4 regions of the Klebsiella sp. CSG-1 genome follow, and region 2 is predicted to be linked to each of the others. Evidence: predicted binding sites of a transcription regulator. Region 2 holds the regulator's gene; each other region holds the start of a gene.
The links. The regulator CRP, encoded in region 2, controls carbon source genes, mostly activating them, when cyclic AMP is high. The targets are predictions, from matches to a motif close to ATGTGANNNNNNTCACAT.
Positions count from the first base shown of each region.

Region 1: a site for CRP is predicted at 2,318-2,335, ahead of rhaS (HTH-type transcriptional activator RhaS). Genes of this name have one in related genera too.
Region 3: a site for CRP is predicted at 3,399-3,416, ahead of garD (galactarate dehydratase). Genes of this name have one in related genera too.
Region 4: a site for CRP is predicted at 2,490-2,507, ahead of epd (erythrose-4-phosphate dehydrogenase). Genes of this name have one in related genera too.

Region 1 covers NZ_JBWNLD010000012.1:41,094-46,589, reverse strand. Annotated here, with positions in the region: gene rhaA (L-rhamnose isomerase) at 1-700, opposite strand, end outside; gene rhaB (rhamnulokinase) at 697-2,163, opposite strand; gene rhaS (HTH-type transcriptional activator RhaS) at 2,476-3,312, shown strand; gene rhaR (HTH-type transcriptional activator RhaR) at 3,385-4,233, shown strand; gene rhaT (L-rhamnose/proton symporter RhaT) at 4,238-5,272, opposite strand.
Region 2 covers NZ_JBWNLD010000005.1:475,371-480,866, reverse strand. Annotated here, with positions in the region: gene AC007G_RS15470 (hydrolase) at 1-579, shown strand, start outside; gene AC007G_RS15465 (YheU family protein) at 576-794, shown strand; gene AC007G_RS15460 (phosphoribulokinase) at 830-1,699, shown strand; gene AC007G_RS15455 (OsmC family protein) at 1,800-2,204, opposite strand; gene crp (cAMP-activated global transcriptional regulator CRP) at 2,510-3,142, shown strand; gene AC007G_RS15445 (YccS/YhfK family putative transporter) at 3,195-5,273, shown strand; gene argD (bifunctional acetylornithine/succinyldiaminopimelate transaminase) at 5,263-5,496, opposite strand, start outside.
Region 3 covers NZ_JBWNLD010000002.1:120,647-126,142, forward strand. Annotated here, with positions in the region: gene kbaZ (tagatose-bisphosphate aldolase subunit KbaZ) at 1-596, opposite strand, end outside; gene AC007G_RS05105 (DeoR family transcriptional regulator) at 835-1,656, shown strand; gene garD (galactarate dehydratase) at 1,722-3,293, opposite strand; gene garL (2-dehydro-3-deoxyglucarate aldolase) at 3,805-4,575, shown strand; gene garR (2-hydroxy-3-oxopropionate reductase) at 4,604-5,494, shown strand.
Region 4 covers NZ_JBWNLD010000002.1:325,977-331,472, reverse strand. Annotated here, with positions in the region: gene pgk (phosphoglycerate kinase) at 36-1,199, opposite strand; gene epd (erythrose-4-phosphate dehydrogenase) at 1,277-2,296, opposite strand; gene AC007G_RS06120 (nucleoside/nucleotide kinase family protein) at 2,584-3,294, opposite strand; gene AC007G_RS06115 (MltR family transcriptional regulator) at 3,291-3,800, opposite strand; gene glpX (class II fructose-bisphosphatase) at 3,816-4,787, opposite strand; gene AC007G_RS06105 (zinc-binding dehydrogenase) at 4,784-5,496, opposite strand, start outside.

The sequences.
Region 1 (5,496 bases), on a different contig from region 2:
CGCCGATACCGAACAGTTTGCTCTCTACGGCATCGATATGATGCGCCGGGTCGAGTTTTTCGCTGATGACCTCATCGAGCGCATTGAGCAGACGCTGGCGCGGGGCAAAGCGGTCAACGGTAATATCTTTCATGCCGTCCGGGATCCAGATATTCATCACCGACGGGGTGCCCAGCTGCTCGCCGAACCAGGCCGAGATACGGCGGCTGGCTTTACAGTGATCGATCCAGAACTGGCGGATTTCGTCGTTGGCATGCGACAGAGTAAAACCATCTGCGCTCAGCGGGTGGGAGAAACAGGAGGGGTTAAAATCCAGCCCCAGCTTATTGGTTTTGGCCCACTCAACCCAGTTGCGGAAGTGTTGTGGTTTGATTTCATTGCGCGCCACCGGCGTGTCTGATTCCAGATAGAGCGCGTGCAGATTCAGGCGTTTCGGCCCCGGAATCAGGCTCAGCGCCTGCTCAAGGTCGGCGCGCAGCTCGCCAGCGTTCTGGGCTTTGCCCGGATAGTTCCCCGTGGCCTGAATCCCGCCCGTTAAGCTCCCTTCCGGGTTTTCGAAGCCGGCGACGTCATCGCCCTGCCAGCAGTGCATCGAAACGGGTAGCCGGTCCAGTTGACGCAGGGCCTCCTCGACATCCACGCCAACGGCAGCGTAGCGCTGTTTAGCAATATCCCAGGCTTGTTCAAGTTGAGTGGTCATGCGCAAAGCTCCTTAGTCTGTTGTGGCTGAAACTGCGCCACGAAACGGGCAATTTCATGTTCAGGATTGGGGGTAAAGGTGGTAAGCGCGGCATTGCGGCATACCACCTGACGGAAATCGTCGACGTTATTCAATTCGTCCAGGGTCATCAGTTGGATGCCGATATTGCCCAGCGTAGAGGCCTCTACGGGCCCGGCAACCACCGTGATGCCGCAGGCGTCGGCGCACAGCTGATTAAGCAGCGCGTTCTGGCAGCCGCCGCCGACAATATGCAGCTGGCTGAACGGCTGGCCGCGGAGTTGGGCCAGTTCGCGGAGTACGCGGGCGTAGAGCAGGGCCAGGCTGTCGAAAATACAGCGCGCCAGTTCGGCGTCATCGCCGGGAACCGGCTGCCCGGACTCGCGACAGGCGGACTGAATTTCGGCGCTCATATTGGCCGGATTGATAAAGCGTTCGTCGTTGCAGTCAATGACGAAACGGCAGGCCGGAAGAGGAGCGGTACGGGCGATCAGCGCCGACAGGTCGCTGATGTTTTGTTCTTTCAGCACCCGCTGTAGCAGCCAGAGGCCCATGATATTTTTCAGCACCCGATAGCGCCCTTCGGCGCCACCTTCATTGGTGATATTCGCCTGCAGCGCGTCGCTGCCGGTGTAGGGGGTTTTGCTTTCAAAGCCCATCAGCGACCAGGTGCCGGAAGAGAGATACGCGGCGTTTTTGCTGGCCAACGGCGCGGCGATCACCGCGCTGGCGGTATCGTGGCTGGCGACGGCCACCACCGGAATGGCGTTGCCCTGCGGGCATATCCAGTGACCGATCACGTTACCGGGATGCGTCGGCGTACCGAACCATTCGCGCGGCGCTCCGCTCCAGTTCAACAGCTCTTCATCCCAGCTATCGCTGTTAATATTGATCAACTGGGTGGTGGTGGCGTTGGTGTATTCCCAGTTCAGATTGCCGGTGAGGCGAAAGCTGAAATAGTCAGGGATCAGCAGCGCATGCGAAACCTGGCTGACCAGCTCCGGCTGCTGTTCAACCAGCGCGCGGAGCTGATAAAGAGTATTGAAGGACATAAACTGAATGCCGCTACGGCGGTAGATCTCGGCGCGGCCTATCTGCTCTTCGGCATGGTGCATCAGGCCATGGGTACGTGAGTCACGATAGGAGACCGGCAGGCCCACGCGTTCGCCGTGCTTATCCAGCAGGACATAATCCACGCCCCAGGTATCAATACCGATACTGTCGATGAGGATACCCTGCTCGCAGACCTTCACCAGCCCGCGGCGAATTTCGCCTTCCAGACGGTCGACATCCCAGCAGTCGTAGCCATCCACCTTTTGCAGGCTATTGGTAAAGCGGTGTATTTCGCGCAGCGTTAGCGTACGCGGCCCGCATTCATAGCTGGCAAGCATCACCCGCCCGCTGGAGGCGCCTAAATCAACGGCTACACAATGACGAAAGCTCATGGGGAGATCCTTGTAAAAATCATTGTCAGCAGTCTAAAAAAGTCGTGAATCGCGCACCTTCTTGCCACTGACAGGGAAAACAGGCGGCTGGCAAGAAAGCAAAGATGACCGTGAGGGAGGTCACAGTTTCTCTTCATGAGCGTCAGGGAAGAGGATGTGATGTTGTCCGCAGTTCCCGATCTTTCCGGCTGTTTCTTGAAAAAGCGGCAGGTTTTACGAATTTTGCGGTCAAAAATTGAAGGCCGGATTGCGGACCCTTAATTACTATTTGTGACACTGATTGATAACATTTCTCATTTCGAGGGCGCCGTTATGACCATCTTGCACAGCGTGGATTTCTTTAAGTCCGGGACTTCTGCTGTGGCCATTGAGCCACGTCTCCCTCAGGCGGCGTTCCCGGAACATCATCACGATTTCCATGAAATCGTCATCGTTGAGCACGGTACGGGGATTCATGTGTTTAACGGCCAGCCCTATACCATCAGCGGCGGTTCGGTGTGCTTTATTCGCGATCACGATCGTCATCTCTATGAACATACGGACAATTTATGCCTGACGAACGTGCTCTACCGCGCGCCGGATGCCTTTCGCTTTCTGAATGGCGTCAATCAGCTGTTACCGCAGGAGCAAGAGGGAAATTACCTTTCTCACTGGCGGGTGAACCAGACCGTGCTGCAGCAGGTACGGCAGATCGTCGGACAAATGGAAGATATCGGTCTCGAACCGGATATGCATACGCTCGCCGGACGGGAGATTCTCTTTATGCAACTGCTGGTCCTGCTGCGTAAAAGCAGCCTCGCGGAAGGGGCGGTCGGCAACGAAGCGCGGCTGAATCAGCTGATGGCCTGGCTGGAAGATCACTTCGCCGAGGAGGTCTGTTGGGAGGAGGTGGCGGCTAAGTTTTCCCTGTCGCTGAGAACGTTACATCGCCAGTTGAAGCAACAGACCGGCCTGACGCCACAGCGCTACCTCAATCGGGTGCGACTGATGAAGGCGCGTCACCTGCTACGCCATAGCGATGAGAGCATCACGGATATCGCCTATCGCTGCGGTTTCGGCGACAGTAACCACTTTTCGACGCTTTTTCGCCGCGAGTTTTCCTGGTCGCCGCGCGATATTCGCCAGGGACGGGACGCCATTCTTCAGTAACGCGAGAGCAGTCAACGTTTTAGCGAGCAAAAACGCGAATAATAAACCGTTATTGGCGGTGGAGTTCTGGTAGTGGCTGGTCAGCTGATTCTGCGCAAAGATGAGTTTTTTGCCTCTCCTTCTCAGGCGGTAGCGGTTGCCGACCGTTATCCGCAAAATGTCTTCGCCGAGCATACCCACGAGTTCTGCGAACTGGTGCTGGTATGGCGGGGAAATGGCCTGCATGTCCTGAACGATCGCCCATGGCGCATTACCCGTGGCGATCTGTTTTATATTCGCGCCGAAGACAAACACTCCTACGCCTCGGTGAATGATTTAGTTCTGCAAAACGTCATCTATTGCCCGGATCGTCTGCGGCTTAACTTTGACTGGGCGACCCATATTCCCGGTTTGTTTGGGACGTCGTGGATGCCGCACTGGCGGATCGGCAGTTCTGGTATGGCCCAGGTTCGCCAGGTGATTACTCAGCTGGAGCAGGAGAGCGCCCGCGGCGATGCGCAGGCTAATAACATGGCCGAGCTGCTGTTTGCGCAGCTGGTATTGATTCTTCATCGCCACCGCTATGCGACCGATAACCGTGCGGCGACCCAAAGCGAAACGCTCCTTGATAAGCTGCTGACCGAACTGGCCGGCAGCCTGAACCGACCTTTTATTCTCGAGCTGTTTTGTGAGCGGGAAGGGTGCGGCGAGCGTGCGCTGCGTCAGCAGTTTCGCCAGCAGACCGGGATGACGATCAACCATTACCTGCGTCAGCTGCGTATCTGCCACGCGCAGTATTTATTGCAGCACACCGAGCGCTTGATTGGTGACATTGCGATGCAGTGCGGATTTGAAGACAGCAACTACTTTTCCGTCGTCTTTAATCGTGAAATTGGCATGACCCCTGGGCAGTGGCGGCAACGCAGTCGCGTTGCCGCATAGGGCGTTAGCTGGCCATTCCGAGGCCAACGATATTGGCGGCGATGATAATCACCACGCAGCCCAGACTTAACACGCTGACCGGACGACGCCCGGCGCTGTTCCACTCTTTCAGCACCAGCCCGACCAGCCCGCCGCACAGCACATAGAAGCTCATATGCAGCATCCAGCTCATGTAGTCATACTGCGCGGGAATACTGGCGTGGCCCCAGGCATAGAAGAAAAACTGGAGATACCACATCAGGCCGCCCAGCGCCGACAGCAGCACGTTGGCGACGATCAGCGGTTTTGCCCGCGAGAAGTCGGCTTTGATCGACAGGTGTTTGACTTTAGCCAGACGAATAAAGCAGAAGCCAAGGTTGACCAGCGCGCCGCCGCCCATAATCACCACATAGCTGGGCAACGCGGTATACAGCGGGTCAACCCCCAGCGCCGCCGCGGCATCATGCATGGGTCTGGCGGCGTTCATCGCAAAGGACATCCCGGCAGAAAAAATGCCGCACATCACCGCCAGCATCAGCCCTTTTTTCAGATTGAAGTCTTCGGCTTTAATGCCCATCTTGCGTTCTTTCAGCTGGCCGGCGCGGGTGACTATCGCCACGCCAATCACCGCAACCAGCACGCCGAGCAGCGTCATCTGGCCACCCTGGGTATGCAGCAGCACATCGATCTGCCCGTTGATAATCGGGGTCATCAGCGTACCGACAATCAGGGTGATCCCGATGGCAATACCGATCCCCATCGACATGCCGAGGTAGCGCATGGTCAGGCCGTAGTTAATATTGCCGATCCCCCACATCGCACCAAACAGAAACACCGGCAGCAGCGTGGAGGCGTTGAAGGAACGGTAATAGGCCCAGAAATCAGGCAGCAGCATCGCGCTGATAGCCCAGGGAAGAATCAGCCAGGAGACAATCCCGCCGATTGACCACATGGTTTCCCATGACCACTGTTTAACTTGTTTGAACGGGGCATAGAAACAGGCTGCACTGGCCGCACCTATCAAATGCCAAAAAATACCCATCGTAATCGCGTGATTCATTGATTTTATCCTCATCTATTTTTTTATCGGATAAATCTTCTTCCGACACGATGAGTGTAAAAATCGGTCAGTTTTCTCGCCTTCAGGCTGTTGCCATGTGACGCTGAACTCTGGCAACCAAAAACTTAATTACTTGTTCCAGCTCACAAAAATGCAGGTATACCCTGTGGTTATAACCTTATTAAAAATACGGCATTGATAAGCGTTTTCAATATCATTTAATT
Region 2 (5,496 bases):
GCCGCCGTCGGCTATTCGCTGGGCGGCAATATGCTGGGCTGCCTGCTGGCCGAAGAAGGCGATAATGTCCCGTTGGATGCCGCGGTTATTGTCTCAGCCCCGTTCATGCTCGAAGCCTGCAGCTATCATATGGACAAGGGCTTTTCCCGGGTCTATCAACGTTATCTGCTCAATCTGTTAAAGGCCAACGCCGCGCGTAAGCTGAAAGCCTATCCCGGCTCGCTACCGGTTGATCTGCGCCAGCTCAAAGGTATGCGCCGCATCCGCGAGTTTGACGATATGATCACTGCCCGGATTCACGGATTTGCGGATGCGCTGGACTACTATCGCCAGTGTAGCGCAATGCCGCGGCTCAGCGACATTACTAAACCGACGTTGATCATTCATGCGAAGGACGATCCTTTTATGGACCACCACTCCATTCCGCCGCAAGAGCAACTCCCGGTAAATGTCGAGTATCAGCTGACAGAAAATGGCGGACACGTCGGATTCGTCGGCGGCACGCTGCGCAAGCCGGAAATGTGGCTGGAAAAGCGTATCCCGGACTGGTTAACCCGTTGGTTGGGAGCACAAAAATGATTATTCCCTGGCACGATCTGGATCCCGAAACGCTGGATAACCTGATCGAAAGCTTTGTGTTGCGTGAAGGCACCGATTATGGTGAACATGAACGCTCGCTGGCGGATAAAGTCGCCGACGTCAAACAGCAATTGAAAAGCGGAGAAGCCGTACTGGTGTGGTCAGAACTGCACGAGACGGTCAATATCATGCCCCGCAAGCAGTTTCACGGCTAAGGCGGCGCCACACATCGTTTAATCTGGGAGTTGTTATGTCTGCCAAACATCCGGTGATTGCCGTCACGGGCTCCAGCGGCGCGGGAACCACGACCACCAGCCTCGCCTTTCGTAAAATTTTCGCACAGCTAAACCTGCGTGCCGCTGAGGTGGAAGGCGACAGCTTCCATCGCTATACCCGCCCGGAAATGGACATGGCGATCCGCAAAGCGCGCGATCAGGGGAAACACATCAGCTACTTCGGTCCGGAAGCCAACGACTTCGGTCTGTTGGAAAACACCTTCCTTGAGTACGGGCGTAACGGTAGCGGCCAGTCGCGCAAGTATTTGCATACCTATGATGAGGCGGTGCCGTGGAATCAGGTGCCGGGCACATTCACACCGTGGCAACCGCTACCGGAACCGACCGATGTCCTGTTTTATGAAGGGCTGCACGGCGGGGTTGTTACGCCGCAGTATAACGTCGCGCAGAATGTCGACCTGCTGGTCGGCGTGGTGCCTATCGTCAACCTGGAATGGATTCAGAAGCTCATCCGCGATACCAGTGAACGCGGCCACTCCCGTGAAGCGGTGATGGATTCCGTGGTCCGTTCAATGGAAGACTATATCAACTTCATCACGCCGCAGTTTTCGCGCACCCATATCAACTTCCAGCGCGTTCCCACTGTCGACACCTCCAACCCGTTTGCGGCGAAGGGCATTCCGTCATTGGATGAAAGCTTTGTGGTGATCCATTTCCGCAACCTGCAGGATATCGATTTCCCCTGGCTGCTGGCGATGCTGCAGGGGTCGTTTATCTCGCATATCAATACGCTGGTGGTGCCTGGCGGGAAAATGGGGCTGGCGATGGAGCTCATCATGACGCCGCTAGTCGAACGACTGATGGAAGGGAAGAAAATCAGTTAACCACGTTAAAAAACCCCGAGCGCCTGGCGCTAAGCGGGGTTTTCGTCCTTCACTCACGGCTCCCGGATAAGGCGTTTGCGTCGCTCTCCGGGAAGGCTGCTTAGCCTTCCACCACTTCATAGGTGTGGGTGATATTCACCGCTTTTTGCAGCATCAGCGCCACCGAGCAGTATTTCTCCGCCGACAGATCCACCGCACGGGAAACGGCCGCCTCTTTCAGCTCCTTACCGGTGACGATAAAATGCATGTTGATATGGGTAAACAGGCGCGGCGCCTCTTCCCGACGTTCAGACGTCAGCTTGACTTCACAGTTGGTCACGTTGTGACGACCTTTCTGCAAAATAGACACGACATCGATCGCGCTACATCCGCCCGCCGCCATCAGCACCATCTCCATTGGGCTTGGCGCTTTATCTCCGGAGTTGCCGTCCATCAGAATCTGGTGACCTGACGCCGACTCTCCGATGAAGGTTAACCCTTCAACCCATTTCACACGAGCTTGCATAAAATTTAACTCCGAGGTTGCAATTTTCCTGACAGATTACGCGTACATAACAATTCTCGCAACGGAAGGCGACCTGCATCATGCTGAAGCGAGACACCAGGAGACATGCGGCAAAAGCTATGCTAAAACAGTCGGGATGCTACAGTATTACATTGATGTACTGCATGTATGCAGAGGAGTTCACATTACAGGCTGAAGAAAACTCACCAGCCGTTTCCCAGGCATAGGGAAACAATACGATTGCATGCCCGGATGCCGTGTAGTGTCGGCACCCGGAGATAGCTTATAACAGAGGATAACCGCGCATGGTGCTTGGCAAACCGCAAACAGACCCTACCCTCGAATGGTTCTTGTCTCATTGCCACATTCATAAGTACCCATCTAAAAGCACGCTGATCCACCAGGGTGAAAAAGCAGAAACGTTGTACTACATCGTCAAAGGCTCTGTGGCTGTGCTCATCAAGGATGAAGAAGGTAAAGAGATGATCCTCTCTTACCTCAACCAGGGCGATTTCATCGGTGAATTAGGCTTGTTTGAAGAAGGCCAGGAGCGTAGCGCCTGGGTACGTGCGAAAACCGCATGTGAAGTGGCCGAAATCTCCTACAAAAAATTCCGTCAGCTCATTCAGGTTAACCCGGATATCCTGATGCGCCTGTCGTCGCAGATGGCTCGCCGTCTGCAGGTGACCTCAGAAAAAGTGGGTAACCTTGCCTTCCTCGACGTCACCGGGCGCATCGCTCAGACGCTGTTGAACCTGGCAAAACAGCCGGATGCGATGACCCACCCTGATGGTATGCAAATTAAAATTACCCGTCAGGAAATTGGTCAGATCGTTGGCTGTTCCCGCGAAACCGTTGGCCGTATCCTGAAGATGCTGGAAGATCAGAACCTGATCTCCGCACACGGTAAAACTATCGTCGTATACGGTACGCGTTAAGTCGATAAAACGGCGTGTTGCTTACGCAACACGCCGTTTTTGTTTTCCCTCTATGTGGCGCAGGCTGATTTACCACCCGGAAGTCAACTATGCACTGCGGCAAACGCTGGTGTTGTGTTTGCCTGTCGCAATCGGTCTCCTCCTCGGTCACTTACAGCAAGGTCTGCTGTTTTCGCTGGTGCCCGCCTGCTGTAACGTCGCCGGTCTGGATACGCCGCACAAACGCTTTTTTAAACGTCTGATTATTGGCGGCTCGCTGTTTGCCGGCTGTAGCCTGGTGGTCCAGCTTCTTCTTCAGCAGGATATCCCGCTGCCCTTGATTCTCAGCGGCCTGGCGCTACTGCTGGGCGTAACGGCGGAGATCAGCTCTCTGCACGCCAGGCTTCTGCCCGCGTCGTTAATTGCCGCAATCTTTACCCTGAGCCTTGCCGGGAACATGCCCGTCTGGGAGCCACTGCTGATCTACGCCCTCGGGACGCTGTGGTACGGCCTGTTTAACTGGTTCTGGTTTTGGCTATGGCGCGAGCAGCCGCTGCGCGAATCGCTGAGCCTGCTTTATCGCGAGCTGGCTAACTACTGCGAAGCCAAATACAGCCTGCTGACCCAGCATATCGATCCCACCACTTCACTGCCGCCGCTGCTCACGCGCCAGCAGAAGGTGGTGGACCTGATCACCCAATGCTACCAGCAGATGCATATGCTGGCGGCGAACCAGCGCAATGACCACAAGCGCCTGCTGCGGGCATTTCAGATGGCGCTGGATTTGCAGGAACATATCTCCGTCAGCCTGCACCAACCCGAAGAAGTACAAAAACTGGTAGAGCGCAGCCATGCCGAGGCGGTGATCCGCTGGAACGCACAAACCGTTGCCGCACGCCTGCGGGTGCTGGCCGATGACATTCTCTACCACCGCTACCCGCAACGCTTTCATATGGATAAGCAAATCGGCGCGCTGGAGAAAATCGCCTGGCAGCATCCGGACAACCCGGTAGGGCAGTTCTGCGCCTGGCACTTCAGCCGAATAGCCCGGGTGCTGCGTACCCAGCGCCCGCTGTATGCTCGCAACCTGATGGCGGATAAAGAGCGCCGTCTGCCGCTGCTGCCCGCGCTAAAGAGCTATCTCTCATTAAAATCGCCGGCGCTACGTAACGCTGCGCGTATCTGCGTGATGTTAACGGCCGCGAGCCTGATGGGAAGCGCCCTGAACCTTCCCAAGCCTTACTGGATCCTGATGACGGTGCTTTTTGTGACCCAAAACGGCTACGGCGCGACGCGGGTACGTATCGTCCATCGGGCGGCAGGTACACTTGCCGGTCTGGCTATCGCCGGCCTGGCGCTGCACTTTCACGTCCCGGAGGGTTATACGCTCTCCGCGATGCTGCTCGTCACGCTGCTGAGCTACCTGATTATTCGCAAGCATTATGGCTGGGCGATGGTTGGCTTTACCGTGACGGCGGTGTATACCCTGCAGCTTCTGACGCTCAACGGCGAGCAGTATATTGTCGCCAGGCTTATCGATACGCTTATCGGCTGCCTTATCGCCTTTGGCGGCATGGTCTGGCTATGGCCGCAATGGCAAAGCGGGCTACTGCGTAAAAACGCTCACGACGCGCTGGAAGCCGATCAGGAAGCGATCAGGCTAATTCTCAGCGACGATCATCAGGCCCCGGCGCTGGCCTATCGCCGGATGCGCGTCAATCAGGCACATAACTCGCTGTATAACTCGCTGAATCAGGCCATGCAGGAACCCGGTTTTAACACACATTATCTTGATGATATGAAACTGTGGGTCACCCACAGCCAGTTTATTGTTGAGCATATCAACGCCATGACCACCCTCGCCCGCGAGCACAATATGCTGACGCCGGAGCTGGCCCGGCGTTACCTGGAATCCTGTGAGATTGCGCTCCAGCGCTGTCAACAGCGGCTGGACTCCGACGGTCCCGGCAGCGCTGGCGATGTGAATATTATGGAGTCGCAGGATGTGGAGGTGAGCCGGGGCCCGTTAAGTACAATGGAGCAGCATCTGCAGCGGATCCTCGACCATCTGAACACCATGCACACCATCTCCTCGGTGGCATGGCGTCAGCGCCCGCATCACGGTATCTGGCTACGCGCGATTAAGCGTTAAGAACCTGCTTTATCGCCTGGGCAAAGCGGGCCATACCTTCAGCAATATCCTTCTCGTCGATGACCAGCGAAGGGACAAAACGCATCACATCCGGCCCGGCATTCAGCACCATCACGCCCGCATCTGCCGCGGCATAGAGAAAATCGCGTGCCCGGCCTTTATACTGCGGCTTAAGCTCCGCGCCAATCAACAGCCCCATACCGCGGATGTCGCTGAACAGGTC
Region 3 (5,496 bases), on a different contig from region 2:
TCAGGCGTCGTGACCTGTAGCTCGGTCAGGGTTTCATGAGCCCCGCCCGGGACGGGGACTTCGGTGCCGATGACGTAGACCAGGTCAGGTTTGCCGAAACGTTCACGGCAGGTCTCTTCCGCCACCTGAGCCAGCCGCGCGGCGCGTTCAGCGACGATGTCATCGGTTAACGGCACCGGATCACCTTCGCAGGACATACTGCAATCGAGGTGGATCTTTTTAAAACCGGCGGCGACGTAGCTTTTTATTAAATCATCGGCATTCGCCATCGCCTGGGCCGCGGGCAGGGTTTGCCAGCGGTTGGGCCCAAGGTGATCGCCGCCGAGGATCAGCTGTGATTGGGGAAAATCGAGCGAGTCGGCAAGCTGGTGGACAAAACCGCGGAAATCGGCCGGCGTCATGCCGGTATAACCGCCGAACTGATCGACCTGATTGGATGTGGCTTCAATCAGTAACGGGGTCTGCTGCGCCCGGGCGTAATGAATGGCGGCCTCAAGTACCAGGGGATGGGCGGAACAGACGGCATAAATACCGTTGCCTCCACCTTGTTTATGCTGGGCCACCATTTTTGTCAGATGTTTCACTTTCCTCTCCATTTCGGATGGTAATGAGATTAATCTTTCGTTTTGTTTCATTTAATACTGCATCATGGTGATGTAAAAATAAAACGAAAGATAATGGTTTTCCGATCTGTTTCACAAAAGAAACATAATGAAAGGTTTCAGCGGTGGACGTTGCGCTGCTCTCTGGCGTTATGGGGCTTGCATTCCGTTAAAAGAAAGGTGTTAATAGACCAAACGAAATGAAACGAAAGATTTGATGAAAGGAATACTTATGAGCGGTACCGACTCTTCTGCAGATAAGCGCATCATCGGCACCAGTGAAAGGCGTGAGCAGATTATCCAGCGCTTACGGCAGCAGGGAAGCGTGCAGGTAAACGATCTTTCTCTTTTATACGGTGTCTCGACGGTGACGATTCGCAACGATCTGGCCTTCCTTGAAAAGCAGGGGATTGCGGTTCGCGCCTACGGTGGCGCGCTGATCTGCGATGGAACAATGCCGGCTGCCGAACCGTCGGTGGAAGATAAAAGTTCGCTCAATACCGCAGTGAAGCGCAGCATCGCGCGGGCAGCGGTAGAACTGATTCAACCGGGGCATCGTATTATTCTCGACTCCGGGACTACCACCTATGAAATCGCCCGTATGCTACATCAGCATACGGATATTATTGCGATGACCAACGGGATGAATGTGGCGAATGCGCTGCTGGATGCCGAAGGGGTGGAGCTGTTAATGACCGGTGGACATCTGCGCCGCCAGTCGCAGTCGTTTTATGGCGATCAGGCCGAACAGTCTTTGCTGAATTACCACTTCGATATGCTTTTTCTCGGCGTCGACGCCATCGACCTCGATCGCGGCGTGAGCACCCATAATGAAGATGAGGCACGCCTGAACCGGCGGATGTGTGAAGTGGCGGAACGCATTATCGTCGTCACCGATTCCACCAAATTTAACCGTTCGAGCCTGCATAAGATTATCGATACGCAACGAATTGATATGATCATCGTCGATGAAGGCATTCCGACGGAAAGTCTGGAAGGGCTGCGTAAGAGCGGGATTGATGTGCGACTGGTGAAGCGCCAGAACGTGGCATAGACCCCCTTCCTGTGGGGGAGAGGGGCTGCGGTCAGGCGGCTGGCGTCGCGCCGCCTGACCGGCAATCAGGTCACCGGCGCCGGGTTAAACACCACCAGCTGATTATACAGGCCCCACCGATCGGAGAAGGTTTTCTTACGGCCGCTGGCGACATCAAGAATAAACCCAAACAGCTTCTGGCCAACCTCTTCAATCGTCTCTTCACCGGTGGCGATAGTTCCGGCGTTGATATCCATTAAGTCATACCAGCGGTTTGCCAGCTCGGTGCGGGTTGCCATCTTGATGACCGGCACGGCGACCAGACCATACGGCGTGCCGCGCCCGGTTGTAAACACCTGAACCGTGATCCCTGAAGCAACCTGCTGAGTGCCGCAGACGAAGTCGCTGGCCGGGGTAGCCGCGAAGATCAGGCCGCGTTTGGTTGGGCGCTGGCCCGGTGAGAGGACCTCGGCAATCGCGCTCTTGCCGGATTTGGCGATCGAACCCAGCGCCTTTTCCACCACGTTCGCCAGGCCGCCCTTCTTATTCCCGGGGGAGGGATTGGCGCTGCGATCGGTCTGACCTGAATCGAGGTAGTTATCGTACCAGGCCATCTCTTCGAGCAGACGCTTGCCCACTTCCTCGTTGATCGCCCGCGGCGTCAGCAGATGGATAGCATCGCGAACCTCAGTGACCTCAGAGAACATGACGGTCGCTCCGCAGCGGACCAACAGGTCGGAAGCGTAGCCCACCGCCGGGTTGGCGGTCACGCCGGAAAAGGCATCGCTGCCGCCGCACTGCATGCCCACCACCAGTTCAGAAGCCGGACAGGTTTCACGCTGGCGGGCATTCAGTTTTGCCAGATGCCGTTCTGCGACCTGCAAAATATCGTCAACCATTGACTGGAACCCAACATGCTGTTCATCCTGCAGGCGGATGATACTGGCGCTGTCGACGGCAATGGGCTGGACATCTTCGGTGCCCTGGAGCAGGCGCTCCGGCTGGAGCTTTTCACAGCCGAGCCCAACCACCATGACTTCACCGCCGAAATTGGGATTTAGCGCGAGGTTATGGATCGTGCGGATAGGGATCACGGCGGCCGGGGCGTTGATTGCCACGCCGCAGCCATACAGGTGGTTGAGACCGACCACGCCGTCGACATTCGGGTATTTCGGCAGCAGGTCTCGTTCAATAATTTTCACCACATAATCGACGACGCCCGCGACGCAGTGCACGCTGGTAGTGATACCGAGCAGGTTTCTGGTGCCGACGCTGCCATCGGCGTTGCGATACCCTTCAAAGGTGTAGCCGGTCAGCGCAGGCAGAGGCTCCGGAACTTTGTTTGCCAGCGGTAGCGTGTTCAGCGGCGGCGCTTTCGGCAGTTCGACCAGCGATTCGTCAATCCAGCTGCCCTGCGGGATGTCGCGCACCGCGTAGCCAATGACTTCGCCATAGCGGATGATTTCACCATGTATGGGAATATCAACCAATGCTACTTTGTGACCTTGCGGGATATGTTCGATGAGCGCCAGTCCGTCAGGGAAACGCGTTCCGGCTTTTAAACCGCGATCGTTAACAATAATCGCTACATTATCCGTTTCGTGTACTTTTATATAAAACGCCGTCGGCGATTCCTGCCTGATTTCAATGTCGGCCATTGTCCAGTATTCTCCAGCAAGGTGCGAATAATAAAATAAAACGGCTATTCAGTTTCTGATGAACGAATTTCCTCGGCAAAGAATGTCAGCTGTTTTGATTTAGATGTGTGATCCCTGTCACTCATTGTTGCGGGAGCAAAATTGCGGCAAAGGGAAAACGCTGGAACTGTGCATCAGCGCCCACTGATTATGGCGGATGCACAATTTTAATGATTATTCATTCCATTTTATGGGTTTTTTGCACGGTGTTCTCTGGCCGTCAGCTGATTATACTGAGTCATGCTTGCTATGCACCGGATGAGTAAATCGAGTGCTTCTGATCTCGGTTTATAAATAATTAAGAGAGACACCAAAAATAAATAAATGAAGTGCAATGCTCTCATTTAACGCAGCGCTAATCTTCATCGGATGTTTGGCCTGATGGCAATGATTTACTATCCGTTTATCATCGGCAACATTCAATTTGTGGAACTGCAGAAATAATTAACGGTTAAGTGACAAGGTATAAGTGATGAATAACGATATCTTCCCGAATAAATTTAAGGCGGCCCTGGCGGCGCATCAGATTCAAATTGGCTGCTGGTCCGCCCTGGCCAGCCCTATCACGACTGAAGTGTTAGGCCTGGCCGGTTTCGACTGGCTGGTGCTGGACGGCGAACATGCGCCGAACGATATCTCCACCTTTATCCCCCAGCTGATGGCGCTGAAAGGCAGCGCCAGCGCGCCGGTTGTGCGCGTACCGACCAACGAACCGGTGATCATTAAGCGCCTGCTGGATATTGGTTTCTATAACTTTTTGATCCCGTTCGTGGAAAGCGAAGAAGAAGCGATTAACGCTGTCGCCGCCACCCGCTACCCGCCAGAAGGCATTCGCGGCGTTTCCGTGTCGCACCGCGCCAATATGTTTGGCACGGTGCCGGATTACTTCGCGCAGTCGAACCAAAACATCACCATCCTGGTACAAATTGAAAGCCAGCAGGGGGTGGATAACGTTGATGCGATCGCTGCGACTGCGGGCGTTGACGGTATTTTTGTCGGCCCAAGCGATCTGGCCGCCGCGCTGGGACATCTGGGCAACGCCTCTCACCCGCAGGTCCAGCAGGCTATCCAGCACATTTTTGCAAGCGCGAAAAAGCATGGCAAGCCGAGCGGTATTCTGGCGCCGGTAGAAGCGGATGCGCGTCGCTATCTGGAATGGGGCGCAACCTTTGTCGCCGTCGGCAGCGATCTGGGCGTATTCCGCTCCGCCACGCAGAAACTGGCTGATTCCTTTAAGAAATAACCGCCACCGCAACAAGAGAGATAAAGACATGACAATGAAAGTTGGTTTTATTGGCCTTGGCATCATGGGTAAACCCATGAGTAAAAACCTCCTCAAAGCGGGTTACTCGCTGGTGGTTGCCGATCGTAATCCGGAAGCCATCGCAGAAGTGATTGCCGCAGGCGCTGAAACCGCCGCTTCGGCGAAAGCGATAGCTGAGCAGTGTGAGGTGATCATCACCATGCTGCCGAACTCTCCGCATGTGAAAGAGGTGGCGCTGGGCGAAGGCGGCATTATTGAAGGGGCGAAACCGGGCACCGTGCTGATTGATATGAGCTCTATTGCACCGCTGGCGAGCCGTGAAATCAGCGATGCGTTAAAGGCGAAAGGCGTAAATATGCTGGATGCGCCGGTAAGCGGCGGCGAGCCGAAGGCCATTGACGGGACTCTGTCCGTCATGGTTGGTGGTGATAAAGCGATTTTTGAACAATATTATGACCTGCTGAAAGCGATGGCGGGCTCTGTCGTGCATACCGGCGATATCGGCGCGGGCAACGTGACCAAGCTGGCCAACCAGGTGATCGTGGCGCTGAATATCGCGGCGATGTCTGAAGCATTGACCCTGGCGACCAAAGCAGGCGTGAATCCCGATCTGGTGTATCAGGCAATCCGCGGCGGTCTGGCCGGCAGCACCGTGCTGGATGCCAAAGCGCCCATGGTGATGGATCGCAACTTTAAACCGGGCTTCCGTATCGATTTGCATATCAAAGATCTGGCGAATGCGCTGGATACGTCCCACGGCGTGGGGGCGCAGCTGCCGCTGACCGCGGCGGTGATGGAGATGATGCAGGCGCTGCGCGCTGACGGCCTGGGTACCGCCGACCACAGCGCGCTTGCGTGTTACTACGAGAAACTGGCGAAAGTGGAAGTCACTCGCTAACA
Region 4 (5,496 bases), on a different contig from region 2:
TGCAAAACAGGCGGGATTTCCCCGCCTGATCAAACTTACTTCTTAGCGCGCTCTTCAAGCATAGCTACTGCTGGCAGGACTTTACCTTCCACGAATTCGAGGAATGCGCCGCCGCCAGTGGAGATGTAGGAAATTTTGTCCGCAATGCCGAACAGGTCAATCGCTGCCAGAGTGTCACCACCGCCAGCGATGGAGAAACCTTCGCTGTCAGCGATGGCGTTAGCCACGATTTCAGTCCCTTTACGGAAGTTCGGGAATTCGAATACGCCAACCGGACCATTCCACAGAATAGTTTTAGCGTTTTTCAGGATATCAGCCAGTTTCTGTGCAGAAACATCGCCCAGGTCCAGGATCTGCTCGTCATCTTTGATGTCGTTAACAGATTTCAGCGTCGCGGTCGCCGTTTCGGAGAACTCAGTTGCCACGCGAACGTCGGTCGGAACCGGGATATCGCAGGTGGTCAGCAGGCGTTTCGCTTCGTCAACCAGGTCAGCTTCGTACAGGGATTTACCCACGTTGTGGCCCTGAGCGGCAACGAAGGTGTTGGCGATGCCACCACCGACGATCAGCTGGTCAGCGATTTTAGACAGGGAATCCAGAACGGTCAGTTTGGTGGAAACTTTAGAACCACCTACGATGGCAACCATCGGGCGAGCCGGTTCTTTCAGCGCTTTACCCAGCGCGTCCAGTTCGGCGGCCAGCAGCGGGCCTGCGCACGCAACATCGGCGAATTTACCGATACCGTGGGTAGAGGCCTGCGCACGGTGTGCAGTACCGAAGGCGTCCATGACGAACACGTCGCACAGCGCCGCGTATTTTTTGGACAGCGCTTCGTCGTCTTTCTTCTCGCCTTTGTTGAAGCGAACGTTTTCCAGAACAACCAGTTCACCGGCTGCAACTTCAACGCCATCCAGGTAATCTTTAACCAGACGTACCGGGTTAGACAGTTTGTCTTTCAGGTAATTAACAACCGGCAGCAGAGAGAATTCTTCGTTGTACTCGCCTTCGGTCGGACGACCCAGGTGAGAAGTGACCATCACTTTAGCACCCTGTTTCAGCGCCAGCTCAATGGTCGGCAGAGAAGCACGGATACGCGCGTCGCTGGTTACTTTCCCGTCTTTGACTGGTACGTTCAGATCGGCACGGATAAAAACGCGTTTACCAGCCAGATCCAGATCGGTCATCTTAATTACAGACATGGTGAATCCTCTCAATGATTCTTAAAGTTTTGCAGACGCCATACGCTCCATCGCGAACAATGTTGCGCAGGGATGTCTCACCTGAAACCAATAACGGCCATCGCTAACGTCGTGTCGAGCATCCGGTTAGCAAAGCCCCATTCATTATCACACCAGACCAATGTTTTGATCAGATGAGCACCACTGACTCGGGTTTGGGTGCCATCAACGATGGCGCTGTGCGGGTCGTGGTTGAAATCTATCGAGACCAACGGCAATTCCGTATAGTCAACTATACCATGAAATGCACCTTGTGCTGCTTTTTGCAGCAACTGGTTGACTTCATTAGCCTTTACAGGTTTTTTCACCGTCACGCTAAGGTCAATCGCCGTCACATTAATCGTCGGTACGCGGACCGCAATCGCCTCGAAACGATCATTAAACTGCGGGAAAATTCGCGTGATCCCCGCAGAGAGTTTGGTATCAACCGGAATAATCGACTGGCTGGCCGCGCGCGTACGGCGCAGATCCGGATGATAAGCGTCGATCACCTGTTGATCGTGCATGGCGGAGTGGATTGTCGTTACCGTTCCTGACTCAATGCCGTAGGCATCATCTAACAGTTTTATGACCGGGATAATGCAGTTGGTCGTGCAGGAGGCGTTGGAGACAATACGGTGCTCCGTACGCAACTCATCATGGTTCACGCCAAATACAACGGTCGCGTCGAGATCGCTGCTGCCGGGATGGGAAAAGAGCACTTTCTTTGCCCCTGCCCGAATATGGGCTTCGCCATGCTCACGGCTGCCGTAAACACCGGTGCAATCGAGAACAATATCAACCGCCAGCTCCTGCCAGGGCAGCGCCTCAATCGAAGGTTCATGCAGCAGGCGTATGGCATCATCGCCGACATACAGCTGCTCTCTCTCCTGGCGAACATCCCAGGCAAAGCGCCCATGGCTGGTGTCATATTTCAACAAATGCGCGATGCCCGCGGCATCCGCCAGCTCGTTGATTGCCACCACGGTAATTTCCGCACGACGCCCGGATTCATATAAAGCGCGAACCACGTTGCGTCCTATGCGACCGAAGCCATTAATCGCGATGCGTATGGTCATAGGTCTCCTGCAAGGTTGTCCCTGATTTGAGATGGCTGACAGAGTAATCCAGCCACGCCCGAAGGGAAACCTTACCCGTCGCAAACTGCGACTGATTGATTAATTGTCGAACATTTAATCGACTGAAACGCTTCAGCTAGAATAAGCGAATCAGGGAATAAAAGGAATGACTGTCCAGCCAAAGAAGGCAGTTATCTGACGTACGTCACATTTTACCTACTGAGACGGGGGGCAATTATCCCAGTAAGTCGTAATAATCATTACGGCATAACTGGAATAATTTACCTTCACGCAATCCGATACTCACCTGATTCCAGCGTCTCCAGCGTCAGGTCGCCAGGCCGGCTAGTTTCCAGGACCCGACGAACATTCGGTCCGTCGGTACGCTCATAAAATGCCTCAGCATCAGCTCGCGATAATCCACCAGCCAGTTTACGGCCCACCAGTCGTGTACGAAGCGCATTGGCTGGGGCGCGAATAAACAGCGAGTAATCACAAAACGCAGCTAACGCTCGCCATCTTTCGTCATCGCGCAATAACCAGTTTCCTTCCACAATCACAATCGGCGCCGTCACTGTGATGGCCGCCTCTACCGGATCATGCTTTTGCCGGTCATATTGCGGCCAGCATCCTTCCCCTTCCCTTATCTGGCGCAGATTCTGCGCAAGTTTCCCCACATCAAAGGTTTCCGGCGCACCTTTGTAGGCCCGCAGATTATGGGCATCCAGCCAGCTGTTATAATGATGGAAGCCATCCATCGGCAGCGTCTGGATCTCCGGCAAGCAAGGATCATGGCGAGAGAGGTATTCCCAGAAGCTTGTCAGCGTCGATTTACCCGTCCCCGGCGGTGCGCTGAGAAAAACGATCGTTCGTCGCTGCGGGTTAGCGGCGTGTATTTTTGACAGCTGCTGCAATAACGGTTTGTGAACGTTCTGTATCTCATCATCCTGGTAATGTGCTTCAACCTGGAGCCCATTCACCGTTAGTTCGATTTTCACGGCGTTAATTCCTTTAAAATCGCCGTCACTGCCAGCGTCATTGCCGTCTTGACCATTGCGCTAAAGCGCACTTCAGACCACGCAGCAAAGTCAGCAAACTTCATCGACTCCAGCGCACCATAAAGGGTCGCGTTGCGGGTGATACTGTTGACGTTGCTGACAAAATCCCAGGTAATGTCATCGGCAAAACCGGGGATATTATCCTGCTCGTTCAGGTACTGATAAAACTGAGAAAAATGAGTAATGTCGGCATAAAGCCACTTATCCATTTTCCCCAGCGCATAAATCAGACGTAACGCAACGTCGATATCGTCAAGCGGCCCACTCTGGGCGAGTAACGGCTTCACTGCATATTCCACGATCTCTTCATCGTTATTGACGAACAGCGACGGTAGAAAGCGCTTAATGCCCTGGAGCAAAATGTTATGTGCCGTCGTCATAAACGAGAGTAAATTATTTTGAGCATCCAGTTGCTCAAGCACATCGTCTTCTGTCAGCGTCGTCATTCGTTTCTCGATGAATCACCATGAATGCAGGGAGTCTATTATATTACACGTTCGATCCGCGCCGCCGATCAGTAAAGTTTGCGTGCGCACACCATTCGCAACCTGTTGGATCCCTTTAACAAGATCGCCGCCCGTGACCCCCGTCGCGCTGAAGAGGATCTCATTTCCCCCTACCAGTTCGTCGAGCGTATAGATTCGGTTGATCTCAACGCCCATCTCCGCGCAGCGCTGACGTTCCTGGGTTGCAATCAGACGATGATCTGCGCTATCCCCTTTCGCTTCGCAAAAATCGATCAGCTCAGCCTGCATATCGCCCCTCAGCGCTTTAACCGCACAGGCTGAAATAACCCCTTCAGGCGCCCCGCCAATGGTATACATCAGGTCATAGGGATTATCTTGCATACAGGCCAGCACGCTGGCGGCAACATCGCCATCGGGCAGAGCAAAAACCTTGACGCCAAGTCGTGTCGCCTCAGCAATCGCCGGTTGAAGGCGCGGTTTATCCAGCGTCACCATACGCAGTCGCTCCAGCGGTTTGCCCAACGCCTCTGCTACATTACGCAGATTGTCTGCCAACGGCAGCGCCAGATTAATCGCCCCTTTGGCGCAGCGATTAACAACCAGTTTTCTCATGTACATATCTGGGGCGTGTAACAAACTGCCACGGGGTGCAAACGCCATGACGGCCAGGGCGTTGCTTTGCCCCATCGCCACCATTCGGGTTCCTTCGATAGGATCGACGGCGATATCTACCTCAGGCCCGACGCCGTTTCCCACCTCTTCACCAATCCACAGCATCGGGGCTCGATCAATCTCCCCTTCGCCAATGACGATTCGTCCACGGATGCCAATACTGTTCAATGCTTCCCGCATTGCCGTCACGGCCAGACCGTCAATCTTGTTTTTATCGCCGCACCCGGTTTGTGGCCAGGCGGCCAGCGCAGCCTGCTCCGTGATGCGAAATAGCGGCCATGCCAGCGACATCATATCGCCGCCTCCCCGATATCAACGCCAAAGTGCGCCAAAAGGTATTTTTCTGCCTTTTCATTCCAGATACCGTGCGTCTCTTCCACCAGCTGCGCCAGTTCTTTGAATAATGGGTCAGTTTTCCCTTTCTCCGCAAAATCAGCAATGGCAGTCAACGGCATGGTAACGCCGTTATATATAAGCTTTTTACCCCCGGGGATCGCAGGTAAATTCAGTACGGTTTCCGGAACCGCATCAAGGCCGCCAATATGCGTCACCATAAACGACGGTTGCAGCTGGCCGGTTGCACTGAGCGCAATTGCCTCTTTCATATCATCCGTTGAACCACCGGATGTCCCGACAACGTGAGTACTGTTGTAGTGCACGTTATAAAAATTAAACGGCACTTTGAAGTGACTGTCCGTAGGGCCGGCAAAGAAGTTCAGACAACCATCTTCCGCGAGCAAATCATCAGCCATTTCAATGACTGCAGGCACTGCCGCATACACAAAGATATCATCAAAACCTATGTCATTGGTTAACGCACGCAGCATCGCTGTCGGAGAGTCCATGCCGGAAGTATTCACATAGATAAGCTCAATCCCCTTTTCTGCCGCCAGCTCAACCGGCAACAGTTTTTTAGCCTGCGCCAGTCGCGCTTCGTCAATATCGACCACCACCACGCGTGACGGCTGAATACTGCCGTTAATGGCATAATCTATTGCGCCAA